Regions from separate parts of the Clostridium sp. JS66 genome, predicted to be linked through region 1. Evidence: riboswitches for the same ligand, from Rfam matches in the RefSeq annotation. Region 1 holds a riboswitch; each other region holds the start of a gene.
What was found. A riboswitch is a leader RNA that binds a small molecule or an ion and turns the genes downstream of it on or off. The one in region 1 is predicted to bind glycine.

Region 1 (4,878 bases):
CCATCTGCTGCTGCAGTTATTACCTGCCTTAATGATTTTTTTCTTACATCTCCTGCTGCAAAAACTCCAGCTACATTAGTTTGCATATCTTCATCTGTTATAATATAACCATTCTCCATGTTTAACTTTCCTTCAAATAGAGCTGATATTGGATCATATCCTACAAATACAAAGCATCCATCTACTTTTAATTCACTATTTTCACCAGTTAATTTATTTTTTAATATAAGTTTTTCTAATATTTCATCGCCTACAGCTTCTTCTATAGTTGAATTCCAAATAAAGTCTATTTTAGGATTAGCAAAAGCTTTTTCTTGTAATGATTTTGCTGCTCTTAATGCATCCCTTCTATGAACTACTGTAACCTTTTCTGCAAATTTTGTAAGATATATTGCCTCTGTTATTGCAGAGTCTCCTCCCCCTATAACAGCTACATCTAAATCTGTAAAAAAGTCAGCATCACAAGTTGCACAGTAAGAAATTCCTTTTCCTCTAAGTTCAGTTTCATTTTTAAAGCCTGAAAGTTTAGGATTTGCTCCTGTAGCTATTATTATAGTTTTTGCTTCATAAGTTTCCTTTTTGCCTTTTACAACTTTTATGTCACCTTCTAAATTTACTTCTACTATTTCATCCTTTGTAAATTTTGTTCCAAAATCTTCTGCCTGTTTTTTCATTCTCTTACTTAAAGTTGTTCCTGTACATTCCTCTATGGAACCTGGATAATTTTCCAATTCATCTGTAGTTGTTGCCTGACCACCATATTTTGCCCTTTCAATAATTAAAGTATTCATCCTAGATCTTGCTGCATAAAGTCCTGCTGATAACCCTGCTGGTCCTCCTCCTATTATTAGAGTGTCATAAATTTGTGCCATAAAATTACCTCCTGCCTTTTAAAAATCTAATCCAGAAAATTCTCAATTTTAAAAATAGTTTTAACCACTAAATTATGTTAATGCATGATATATTAAATCATAATCTATAAGCTGAAAATCTTCTATTACCTGCTTAGTCCAATTGGGTATTCCATAATTTTTTAAAAATTTTTCAGTAGTATGTATAGCTTCTTCTATATACCCTAAGGATTTCATGTCTACTACACTGTGATTGTTCTTAGATATAACTACTGTTCTATATGGAGTTTCATTAGGTTTAATACTACTCATTAAAGGATGAGTTAATAATTCATGTCCTTTATGGATATAATCTCTAACCTTTGTGTAGACCTCCATAGTAGTACCATCTATGAAATCCACCTCATATACATCACCTAATTTATTGTTACTCATAGGATTATTTGTAATGATTATTACCTCTTCCACCACTTTTTACTCTCCTTTTGCAAAAATTAAATATAAGCAATCTTTACTTTACAAAATAAAAACAGGGGTATAAAACTTCCGTTTTATACCCCTGTCCTTTAACCTGAGAGATTTACTCCTTCGGTGCTTAACGCTTCCCAGAGATTTGTCCGTTTTCGGTCCTTTTGCCTGAGAGGTTCATATTATTACGGTAAAAACAATACTTACTCCTTCGGCTATCCATTGAAGGATACTATATATTTAAAATATATAGCTAAGCAAACTCTTAAAGTAAAACTTTGTTAAGTTTTCTACTTAATCTCCCGAAAACATCATCCTAATTTATTAAGTTTTTTTATAATCTTCTTTTCAATTATTATTATATATTATAGTCACATTTTTTTCTATAATTTTTGAAAACATTTTCTATTGTATTTTTTTATAGCATTTATTTTGTTTTCGGATACATAACATCCATTTAAACCCATATATCATGCAATTTTTTATAATTACTGACTATTATTTTATCTATTTCCAGACATATGAATAAGTGAATTCATAGTTTTCTTTAAAATGCCATATTTTATCACATATAAAAATAACATTTATTTGTAACGTCATTTACAAATAAATGTTATTTATGGGTTATCGAGTATTAACAGTAATTATTTTTTTAACAATTTTATATTATAATCTTATTTAATGCAGATTATTTATAGTAAATTATCTAATCTTTCTTACTATATTTCACTACAGGATTTCTAGCAGCTTTTACTTCGTCTAATCTTTTAATTGGTGTGTTATGTGGTGCATTTATTAATATTTCAGGATTTTCTCTAGCTTCTTCAGCTATTTTTATCATGGAATCTATGAAGCCATCTAAAGTTTCCTTACTTTCCGTTTCTGTAGGCTCTATCATCAATGCACTATCGATAATTAAAGGAAAATATATTGTTGGTGGATGATATCCATAGTCTAATAACCTTTTAGCTATATCAAGAGTACTGACACCTTCAGGTGCATCCTTTAAACCTGCCATTACAAATTCATGTTTACAAATACTATCTATAGGCTGATTATAATAATTCTTCAATTTACCTTTTATATAATTAGCATTTAACACAGCTATGTCACTAGCTTTTTTAAGTCCTTCTGCTCCCATTGTAAGTACATAGGAATAAGCCTTTACTATGACATTAAAATTACCATAAAAACTTTTAACTTTTCCAATAGAATAAGGCTTATCATAATTCAAAGTATATTTTTCCTCTTTCTTTTCTATAACAGGTACAGGTAAAAATTCAGCTAACCTCTCTTTTACTCCTACAGGACCACTTCCTGGTCCTCCACCTCCATGTGGTGTTGAAAATGTTTTATGAAGATTCATATGAACTACATCAAATCCCATATCTCCAGGTCTTGCTTCTCCCATAATAGCATTTAAATTTGCACCATCGTAGTAAACAAGACCTCCAGCTTCATGTACCATATCTGATATCAATTTAATATTCGAATCAAAAAGACCTAATGTATTTGGATTTGTTAACATTAACCCTGCTATTTCATCATTCAATACAGATTTTAAAGATTCTATATCCACAAGTCCTTTTTTATCAGATTTTACTTCAACTATAGTGAAACCAGCTACATTGGCACTGGCAGGATTTGTTCCATGGGCAGAATCCGGAACTATGATTTTTGTTCTTTTCAAATCTCCTCTTTTTCTATGATAAGATTTAATTATCATAAGTCCTGTAAGTTCTCCATGAGCACCTGCTGCTGGCTGAAGTGTAACATAATCCATACCAGATATTTCTGAAAGTTTACTGCTCAAATCATACATTATTTCAAGTGCTCCTTGTACAGTATCTTCACTTTGATATGGATGAATGTTTAAAAACTGTGGGTTGGAAGCTATATCTTCATTTATTTTAGGATTGTATTTCATGGTACAAGAGCCTAAAGGATAAAAACCATTATCTACTCCATAATTCTTATTTGCAAGAAGTGTAAAATGTCTTATTACATCTGGTTCACTAACCTCTGGAAGTTCCACCTCACTAGTCTTTAGCATATCTTTAGGAATTAAATTTTCAACAACTTCACATTCTACATCACATTTAGGAAGTGTATAAGCCACTCTTCCTGGCTTTGAAACTTCAAAAATCAATTTATTATATTCTTTCATTTATACTCCCTCCATTACACTTACTAATTTATCAATCTCCTGAGCTGTCCTTTTTTCTGTTACACAGAAAAGCAGTGCATTTTTATAGGAAGCATAACTTTTACCTAAAGGATAACCTCCAAGTATTTTATTTTTCAGTAATTCATCATTTATAATTGCTGGTTCCTTTTCACTTACTACTGCAAATTCCTTAAAGAAAGGTTTATTAAATAGAGGTTTAAACTTTCCTGATTTAGTGATTTTATTAAAGGCATAATGAGCTTTTTGTGTACTTTGATAAGCTACTTCCTTGATTCCTTTTTTACCCATGGTAGTAAGATATATTGCCGCAGTCAAGGCATTTAAAGCTTCATTTGAACATATATTAGAAGTTGCTTTTTCCCTTCTTATATGCTGTTCCCTTGCTTGCAAAGTTAAAACAAAACCTCTTTTTCCATCTAAATCTTCAGTTTGTCCTACTATTCTTCCTGGCATTTTACGCATAAGCTTTGCTTTAGTTGCCATAAAGCCAACATATGGACCTCCAAAACTCATATTGTTTCCTAAACTTTGTCCTTCACCAACTGCTATATCCGCACCTAATTCTCCTGGAGATTTCAATATGCCAAGGGATATAGGGTCCACACTCATAATAAGTAATGCCTTATTGTCGTGAGTAATTTTTTCTACTTCCTTAACATCCTCTATTATTCCAAAGAAATTAGGATTTTGTAATATAACTCCTGCTGTTTTATTGTCAATAGCTGATGTTAATTTTTCTAAATCAGTAACTCCATCTGCTATATCTATTTCCATTAATTCTATATCTTTAAATTTTGTATAAGTTTCTAATACCTTTATAGTTTCTGGATGAACAGTCTTGGATACTAATATTTTCCTCTTCCTTGTGCTATCAACTGCCATTAAAGCTGCCTCTGTACAAGCAGTTGCTCCATCATACATAGAAGCATTAGCAGCATCAAGTCCTGTAAGTTCACAAATCATACTTTGATATTCAAATATGCACTGTAATGTTCCTTGGCTTATTTCTGCCTGATAAGGTGTATATGCAGTATAAAATTCTGATTTGGAAACTATATGTTTAATTAAAGCTGGAATATAATGATCATAAGCACCTGCACCTAAAAAGCAGGTAAGTTCATTTGCGCTTAAGTTTTTATCAGCCAAAGTATCTAGATATTTTGAAAGTTCTAATTCTGACAATCCCTCTGGTAAATTTAAAGCTCTTTTAAGTTTTATACTTTCTGGAATATCTGAAAAAAGGTCATCTAATGAATTTAAGCCAATACTATCTAACATTTTCTTTTCATCTTCAGGAGTTACAGGTATATATGGAAACATATTATTCCTCCTTACCACACAAATCTTCATAAGTCTTGCTGTCCAATAAAT
Region 2 (4,878 bases), 2.3 Mb from region 1:
GACAAGAGCTACATGTACCCATTTTCCACTTTCTAGCTCTGTACCCTTTTGGATTTTTTCCTCCTTGCTTGACCCTCCAGTTGTTATACAAAATGCAAGACCCTTTGCTCCAGCATTTCCTCCTGAAGAAGTTAGAAACATATTTGTAGTTGTATCATTGCCAAAATCAAATATTCTTTGATATCCTTGAGAACTCTCCATATATACCCAAGTTGTTATAGTAAAATCCGTAAGTCCCTTTACTATTCCATCTGGTAACTGAACATACCCATCATCTCCATTTAATTCTACTGAATTTCCATTTTTGCCTGGAATTAATTTAGTTCCACCTACTAAAGTTGCATCGTTGCCATTTCCAGAGGCATCTAAAATCTTGTTTTCATTTGCATTATCAAAGTTGTATTTTGCCACAATACTTGCAGTATCTTCTTTTACTGATGTGTTGAGCGTTTTACCTTTGCTTGTGCTTATATCCTGTCCCAATGATATATTTATATCATTTGCTGCTGATACTTTTTCTAAAGGAACTCCCTGTAATGTACCCATGCACATTGCAAAGCATATAAGTACTGAAATAGTTTTCTTGTTCATAGAAATCCCCCCTACAATTTAAAATTTGCTTTTTATCAAATCTAGAAGCTATTGCTTCTAAAAGTTAATCTATATCATCTATAAAAACAAATCATTTAACTTCTCTGCAAATAATAAAGTCGTAATTCTCTTTATTTTACACTTTATTCCAGTGCGAGTATTTGTAATTTTCAGTTATTTTTTATATTTTTCAATTTTTTCTAAATTTTGTAAATTAGTTTGCAGCTTTAAATCATAATTAAAAATTCATATCCGGTAAAATAATTTTTCAATAAACTATCAAATTTATTGTATTGTTTTGCCCAATTGTGAAACACTGTTAATATTACAAATTAAACAAGGAGGTATTTTTATGCAAAAATATGTATGTGTTGTATGTGGATATATTTATGATCCTGAACAAGGTGATCCTGATAATGGAGTAGCTCCAGGAACATCTTTTGAAGATATTCCTGAAGATTGGGTATGTCCATTATGCGGTGTAGGCAAAGATCAATTTGAAACTACTGAATAAAAAAACTGATAAATGAGAAAAAAATATGATAATAATTTTTTAGATAGAATCAATTGTGATCATAAATAAAAACATTGCAAATTGTTTGAATTGATGATATAATTACGATAAATTAATATAGATTGGATGATTATATCGTGAGATAACATTTGTTAACCGAAGAAGCAATGTTATAGTTCCACAGCTATATCAGAAACTTTCAGGTACCAGGAGCGATATAAGACGAACCTCTGAAGATACTGTTTTAAACAGAACCCATGGTGTAAGGTAATTAATTATCGAAGCTCTCAGGTAAAGATACAGAGGACATGTGTGGCAGTTTTGCTCTCATGTCCTTTTTTATTGTTGAAAATTATTAATGTTGAATGAATACACAATATAAAACTAGAGTAAACTAAGCAATGAAACCAAACAAGTTATCCAAATTGTTTTACCTTGTTATATTAAGATGATTAAATAAATAAAAATTAAAATCAATTCAATTAAATGGAAAAATAATAAATATATTATCTAAATCATCTATATTTTTTAATAATTCATATAGAATTTAGACATTATTATAGAATCCATCTTAAGTCAAGGAAAAAACAATGTTAATATTTTATCGTGATAAGAGATTATCACAATCTAAACTTTCTGAGGAGGTAATGTAAAAATGAACAAAAGCGAATTAAAAAAGGAAATCGGTCTCGTTCCTGCTCTTGCAATCGTTATCGGTATGGTTATCGGTTCAGGTGTATTCTTTAAGCCTAGGGCGGTATTTTCATCAACTGGAGCACCAGGATTAGGCATGATGGCTTGGATTTTAGGCGGAATTATATCTATAGCAGGCGGACTTACAGCTGCTGAAATATCTGCAGCAATACCTAGAACAGGTGGTATGGTAGCATACTTAGAGGAAACTTATGGAGATGTTTGGGGATATCTTTTAGGTTGGGCTCAAACGGTTATATATTTTCCAGCTAATATAGCTGCACTTGCCATAATATTTTCCACACAGGTTATATCATTATTAGGTTTAAGCGACCCAATGTTAAACATAATAGCAATTATAGTTATAATATTTTTAACATGTATGAATTCATTGGGATCAAAAACAGGTGGAGCTATTCAAACTGTAGCTACAGTTTGTAAATTGATACCACTGTTTGCAATTATAGTAGTTGGACTCATGAAAGGTGGTGGTGGTGCAGCAAGATTATTCCCAATGACAGCTGTTAATCACCCTATAGGCACAAGTCTTGGTTCAGCCTTGGTAGCTACAATGTTTGCTTATGATGGTTGGATAAATGTTGGAGCTATATCAGGAGAAATGAAAAATCCAGGTAAAGATTTACCTAAAGCAATTGTTGGTGGATTATCATTAGTTATGGCAGTTTATTTATTAATAAATGTAGCATATCTTTTTGTATTACCAGCAACTGCTCTTGCAGGAACAAAAACACCAGCAGCTGATGTTGCAACTATAATCTTTGGACCAGCAGGCGGTAAGCTTATAACTGTAGGTATACTAATTTCTATATTTGGAGCATTAAATGGATATATATTAACAGGAATGAGAATTCCATATGCAATGGCTGTAGAAAATAAGTTGCCAGGAAGTGCTTGGCTCGCAAAATTACATCCTTCATTTAAAACACCAATAAATTCAGGTATATTATTAACTATTATATCAATACTATTAGTATTTTCAGGTAAATTCGATCAATTAACAGACCTTTTAATTTTTGTAATATGGATTTTCTATGTTATGACATTCCTTGCAGTGTTTGTACTTAGAAAAAACAAACCAGATCTTCCAAGACCATACAAGGTACCATTATATCCTATAATACCAGCTATAGCTATCTTAGGAGGAGCTTATATAATATTAAACACTTTATTCACTCAACCAATGAATGCTGGAATAGGTATTGTGCTTACTATAATAGGTTATCCTGTATATTTGTCTAGAAAGAATAAATTTAAAAAATCAGATGATAATATTGCATAACTCAATTTTAACTTAATATAACAAAAATAATGCGAAGCTTTGCTCCGCATTATTTTTATTATACTAAGTTAAAATTTTATACTATATTTATATAACTTGATGGTATAAAATCTATAAACTCACTTTTCGTTGTTCTTTTATATCTTCCATCAGTATTGCAGGTAATGTAAAGATGTCTTTTAGCTCTTGTCATGGCCACATAAAAGGTTCTCTTTTCCTCTTCCAGGTTATTTGATTTTATTGACATATATGATGGAAATGTATTTTGCTGTACACCTGAAATAAATACAGTTTCATATTCTAAACCTTTTGCCTGGTGAACTGTTATTATTGGTATTCTAGGCTTTTTAGTTCTGTTTACAACAAGTGACTCCAATTCACCATTGGAAAGAGAAGTTATTCTGATAATATCCAATAAGGAATCTCTGCTGTTTTTATTTTTATTATCAAGTTCCCTCAAAAGTACATAAAAATCTCTAAGCCTTTCAATCTTTTCCCTACCTTCATCACCAGTATATAAAGTTTTCAAGCTAAAGCCATTTACAATTTTATTTACAATATCATGAGGTCTGCTTCCTTCTGCTTCTTTAAAAAGGTTATTCAATTTGTCAGATATATTGTTAAATGCTTTTAAATATTTTGACATACAAGCTATTCTCTCCATTGAAGTAGGTATAATATCATCCTCAATGGCTCTTACAAGAATATCCTTAGTAGCTTGTATATCATCCATCGCATCATGACTTGGTTTGTTTTCGGTTTCAAATATATGACTTAAAGTTTCAAGCTTATGATTTCTCAAATTTGGATAAAATCTTCTGTAAATATCTAATGTATCATAAAAAGCCTTAAATTTAGGCTTGCCCAATCCAGCTCTTCGAAGTTCACTAGTCAATATATTAATATCATACTGAACATTATGTCCAACTATCACTAAACCTTCTGAAAACTTGACAAACTCTTTTAAAACAGTATTTTTATCTTCGCCATTTTTCTTTAAAAATTCATCACTAAAACCATGAACATGCTCTGAATTCTTGACTGATTTATTATTCTTAAGAAATCTTTCAAATTTCTCTGTTACTTGTCCATTTTTATTCACCTTAATAGCTGCAATTTGAATAATCTCATCTTCAGTTACATCAACTCCTGTACTCTCCACATCAAATACTATAATATTATCCTTCTGAAATTCATCTATAAGCAGTGAATATTTATCCCCGTATTTGAACACATTGTCATCTATAAAATCTGATAAGGATATACCTAAATTTTTGTATTTTTCCGATTCAATGGCTTCAAAGGTCTTATCCCCTATACCTGTTGGAAGTCTCTTCACTATTCTCTTTAAACTTATAGAATCATATCTATTTGCAATGAGCTTTAAAAAAGCTATTACATCCTTTATTTCCTGTCTTCTAAAAAATTTAAATTGATCCACTAAAATAAATTCAAAATTTACAGCTTCAGGTTTCATAATACTTTTTAATTGTTCACTTAAATTTATATTATATCTATTATCTCTTGTAAGCATACATATATTATCTGCACTTCCACTTTTTCTTTCTAAATTTATTACCTCATTATATATAAATCTGGCTTCTTCTCTTAAATTATCTGCTATCTTTAATGAAATCTTATCTCCAGCATCCTTTGATTCGGACTCAATACCTTCTTTATAGGTATCCTTCATATCTATTGGAAATGCATTTTCAAGATATTTTAGCGAAGCTTCTGTTAAATTTTTTGTAGCTCTGTAATTTATAGTGAATATGATTTC
Region 3 (4,878 bases), 380 kb from region 1:
ACTTTTCCTTTTATTTCATATACTTTTGGAAAATAACTGCTTCCTTCAGCTATTTTTAAAACTTTGTATTCTTCCAAACACCTATCTTCCCTTTTACATATCTTTATTGCTTTTCCATCAGGCATTAAGTACACTTTTCCATTCTTCCCGTGTCCTAAATATTTATATTTACTCACATCAATATAACTCATAGTTGTTTTCTCCCCTCTTCCCAAAATTTCATCATCTTCTTTTATTAATATATTTATTTAATGCAAGAAATGTACTTAATTACCCTGATAATTAAAAATATAATAATCTTATTAAAATTGTAACATTTACCACATGTGTGAATAAACTATTATTATAGTGAGAATAATCGAGGTGACTAATATATGGCTTATTCAAATAGAGAATTGTTAGCAAGACTAATTAAATGTGAATCTGGTGGAGAAGGCGAAAACGGAATGAAAGCCGTTGCTACTTCTATTATGAATAGAGTAAGAGTTCCATATGGTGAGTACCATAAAATTGGTCAAGGGGATATTAGAAAAATAATTTATCAAAAGGGACAATATGATTGCATGCGCTCAGTTTTAGGCGGTGTAGCTAATCCTCAGACAATTTGGGCAAATCCACCGGAACAAATTCACTATGATATTGCAGATTGGGCATTAGCAGGAAATAGATTATTTCCAATAGGTTATTCGCTATGGTATTTTAATCCATTTGCTCCTTGTCCATACACTTTTCCATATAACGGAAGTGGTAGTTTTCAAATAAAAGTAGTGAAACATTGTTTCTATAATCCAACTGCACTCTATGCCAAAACCTAAAATTAAACCATATGCTTAATAAAGTTTTTCATAAATAATAAAATAAAAAATTTTATGCAAGGAGGTTTATTTATGTTTCCTCAATGTTGTTTTAATTGCTTTAATCCTTACACAATAGACTATGATTCTCCTAATATTCTCAACTCTCGTCAGAAAAAGCAACCAGTTCCTCAATTCCAAGAAGAACAACAGCAGCCTCAACAACAACCTCAACAACAACCTCAACAACAGCCTCAGCAGCAGCCAATCATGCAAGATCAAGGATTTGAGCAAGCTCCTGGTTCGCCAATAGCTCAAGATATTCAATATACACAAGGGTACTTAAGAACACAAATAGGTAAAAGGGTTCGAATATTTTTCTTGATTGGAACTAATATAGTACAAGATAGAGAAGGAATTTTAACAGATGTTGGAATCAGCTATGTAATTCTTAGAGAAACAGAAACAAACATAAAAGTACTATGTGATATATATTCAATTAAATTTGTAAATATATTTCCTTAAAATATCCAGCAAAAATACATAGACTTTAAATGCAATTTTTAAATTCCATTTAAAGTCTATTGTAATCTTATAATAAAATAACTAATAAATTTATCTTGTTACCTTAGCTTTAACTAAATCATTCATATTTTTAATAAATATTGTAGTTCCTAACTTTGAATATTTTAGATCTACTAGTGCTAGTCCCATATTTTTTTTCTTTTTAGGTGAAAAATGTTCTGTGGCCACTATACCTACTTTTTCGCCATTAAAAATAACATTAGAACCAGAAATTTCATTGGTGCATTTATCCCCTGTTTCAAATTTTACAATCTTTCTTTTAATTCCCTTTTCACTTTCTTTTTTTAATGCATTCTTCCCAATAAAGTCACTCTTTCTTAAATTAACATAAGTTTTCAATCCAGCTTCAAATGGAGTTATATCTTCCAAAAGTTCATCTCCAAAAGGAGGTAAATTAGAATCTAACCTTAATGCATCCCTTACGGATAAGCCTGCAGGCTTTATACCTTCTTCCCTTCCTGCCTTCAATATACTATTCCAAAGTAATTTTAAGTCTTTGGGCAGGATATAAATCTCAAATCCATCTTCTCCTGTATAACCAGTTCTAGAAAGCAAACACTTTGTCCCACAAATACTTACATCTTTCTTAAAACTCAAATATTTAATTTCTTTAAGGTCTATATCTGTTAATTTTTGTAGTATAGTCTCTGACTTAGGACCTTGCAATGCAAGTTCACAAATTTCATTTGAAATATTAATAATACTTACATCATGCTTATTTTTTTTATTTATAAGCCATTTAAAAATTCTTTTTACATTTCCCGAATTAATAGTAATTAAATAATCATTTTCATTTAATTTATATAATAGTACTATCTCAATAACTGCCCCATAAGGGTAGCACATAAGAGTATACATAGCTCTATTTTCTTCTAAATTTTCAATATCATTAGTTACCAAGTTTTGAATAAAGTGAAAGGCATCCTTACCTTTTATTTGAATTTTTCCTACATGCGAAATATCAAATAATCCTGCTTTTTTTCTTACGGCCTTATATTCTTCTACTACTCCTTCAAATTGCATAGGTAAAGCCCAGCCTGCAATTTTGCCTATCTTTCCACCATATTCTTCATAAACATTATATAGTGGAGTTTTCTTTAATGCTTCCATACTGTTACCTCCTATGTATTCATATAATAAAAAAAGGACCATTGGACATATCCTTATAAATGCCCACATGATCCTCTGTTATTCTATTTAAAAACTTCTACATTTAAATTTAAACATAGTTAAAAATAGAATTTCAGAGTTTCGTCCTATAATGTTACATTTACCTGAAAGTTTCTATTAAACTTGTGGTGTTTTAATATTGCTTCTTCGGTTAACAAAAGTTATCTCACATTATTTTCATCCGATTTATATAGGTTTTTATTATGTAACTCATTATAACACTTTTCTAATTCATTTTTAACCCATTTTTATGAATAAATTATAAAATTTTAGCTATATTTATAAATACTCTATTTAAGCATAACATACCTTAAAAATTAGAACTTAATTATGTATGTAATATACAAATTCTATGAAAAACTATACATTGTACATAATTGTTTTAAGCAATTTTATATTAGTGAAATAAATTTTTAATTGTATAAACATTATAAATAGAGCATAATTAATTTTTTGCTTACTTTTAGTATAATTATTGAATACATTGACAATTAATTAATATAGTTATATTATAATTTTATATTTAAATGCAAATTATTTGCATTTATTTTTATGAGGAGTGATACATAATGTTGAAAAAGTTAATTTTGCTATCTGCTATATTCTGTATGGTACTTACATTTTCATCCTGCAGCAATAAACAAACTTCACCTACAAACAACACTTCACAAAATAATAAGCTAAAAGTAGTAGTTTCCTTTAATGCTATACGAGAATTTGCAGAAGCAGTAGGTAAAGATAAAGTTGAAATTGAAACTATAATACCCAGTGGAACTGAAGCACATGACTTTGAGCCAAAAACAAAAGATTTAAAAGCATTGAGTGATGCTAAAATATTTATATATAACGGTTTTGGCATGGAACCTTGGTCAGATGAAACATTAAAAGCTGTAAATAATAAAAATCTTATAGTTGTAAATGCATCAAATGGTTCTACTCCTATAACAACTATAGATGCTGAATCATCTAAAAGTAATGAAAAATATGATCCTCATTTATGGATGAGCCTAAAAGGTGCAGAAAATGAAGCTAAAAATATAAAAGATGCATTCGTAAAAGCAGACCCTTCAAATAAAGATTATTTTGAAAAAAATTATTTAGACTTTTATAATAAACTTGAACAACTTTATAAAAATTACAATAGCAAATTTAGTACTTTACAAAACAAAAACTTTGTCACAGGTCATGCTGCATTTGCTTACCTCTGCAGAGATTTTGGATTAAATCAAAACAGTATTGAAGGTGTTTTTGCAGAGGGAGAACCTAGTGCTAAAAAGTTAAAAGAACTAGTTGATTATTGTAAAGAAAAGCATATAAAAACAATCTTTGTTGAGGATATGGTAAGCCCTAAAGTTTCCGAAACACTAGCAAATCAAGTTGGAGCTAAAGCACAAAAAATTTATACCTTAGAAAATACAGAGGGCGGTAAAGATTACCTAGAAACTATGAAAAATAATCTTAACTTGATATATAATAGTTTAAAATAGCTAAAAAAGGACTTTCAAATAAATTTTTGAAAAGTCCTTTTTTAGCTTTTTACAATTACACTTTAAATCCAGATGTCATTTTAGTTAGTTTCTTTGACATCCCTGATAAATCTTTTGTATTTTTCTCTATCTCATTCATAGTACTAAGCTGTTCTTCTATGCTTGCACTTATATTTTCAGTACCACCAGCTATTTCACTTGAACTACTAGCTATAGTATTAATAGCCATTTCAATTTCTTTAGTACTCTTTGCCTGCTGCTCATTAGCATTATCTATTTGTTCTATTTGATTTACTATATCTTGTATATTATGTATTATACTTTGTATACTCTCTCCAACCTCAGACGCTTTAGTAACTCCATGAGACACCTTTACTTCAACTTGATCAAATGAGGTTACAGCTGAAGCTGATTTCAATTGATTTTCCTTAACTAATTCAGATATCTGTGTTGCTGCATTATTACTTTCATCTGCAAGCTGTCTAATTTCATCCGCTACTACACTAAAGCCTTTTCCAGCTTCACCTGCACGAGCCGCCTCTATGGCTGCATTTAAAGCTAACATGTTTGTTTGAACTGAAATTCCTGTTATTATTTGAATAATTTCTCCAATCTCCTTTGAAGATACATCAAGATCATTTATGATTATTGATACTTCTTTTGATGAAGAAGCTATATCCGTTATAGAAGAAACAATTTCAGATATTTTTCCTGCTCCTTCTTCTGCTATTTCTTTTGCCTTTTTACTATTTACAGAAGTATTCTTTGTTGCTACAGAAGTTGATTCAGAAAATTTAGCTACTTCTGCAAGACTTGCTGAAGTTTCTTCTGAAACAGCAGCT

Region 2: linked by a shared signal. The riboswitch ahead of Q6H37_RS19845 (APC family permease) and the one ahead of Q6H37_RS01405 (GrdX family protein) in region 1 are both predicted to bind glycine.
Region 3: linked by a shared signal. The riboswitch ahead of gcvT (glycine cleavage system aminomethyltransferase GcvT) and the one ahead of Q6H37_RS01405 (GrdX family protein) in region 1 are both predicted to bind glycine.

The regions. Positions count from the first base shown of each region.
Region 1 covers NZ_CP131467.1:283,751-288,628, reverse strand. The annotation lists gene trxB (thioredoxin-disulfide reductase) at 1-872, opposite strand, end outside; gene Q6H37_RS01405 (GrdX family protein) at 945-1,322, opposite strand; glycine riboswitch at 1,466-1,634, opposite strand; gene gcvPB (aminomethyl-transferring glycine dehydrogenase subunit GcvPB) at 2,026-3,486, opposite strand; gene gcvPA (aminomethyl-transferring glycine dehydrogenase subunit GcvPA) at 3,487-4,827, opposite strand; gene gcvH (glycine cleavage system protein GcvH) at 4,829-4,878, opposite strand, start outside.
Region 2 covers NZ_CP131467.1:4,253,221-4,258,098, forward strand. The annotation lists gene Q6H37_RS19835 (beta-L-arabinofuranosidase domain-containing protein) at 1-591, opposite strand, end outside; gene rd (rubredoxin) at 944-1,105, shown strand; glycine riboswitch at 1,232-1,330, shown strand; gene Q6H37_RS19845 (APC family permease) at 1,761-3,098, shown strand; gene Q6H37_RS19850 (3'-5' exonuclease) at 3,175-4,878, opposite strand, start outside.
Region 3 covers NZ_CP131467.1:665,916-670,793, reverse strand. The annotation lists gene Q6H37_RS03020 (serine/threonine protein kinase) at 1-191, opposite strand, end outside; gene Q6H37_RS03015 (cell wall hydrolase) at 375-815, shown strand; gene Q6H37_RS03010 (hypothetical protein) at 888-1,319, shown strand; gene gcvT (glycine cleavage system aminomethyltransferase GcvT) at 1,410-2,489, opposite strand; glycine riboswitch at 2,632-2,730, opposite strand; gene Q6H37_RS03000 (metal ABC transporter substrate-binding protein) at 3,119-4,036, shown strand; gene Q6H37_RS02995 (HAMP domain-containing methyl-accepting chemotaxis protein) at 4,092-4,878, opposite strand, start outside.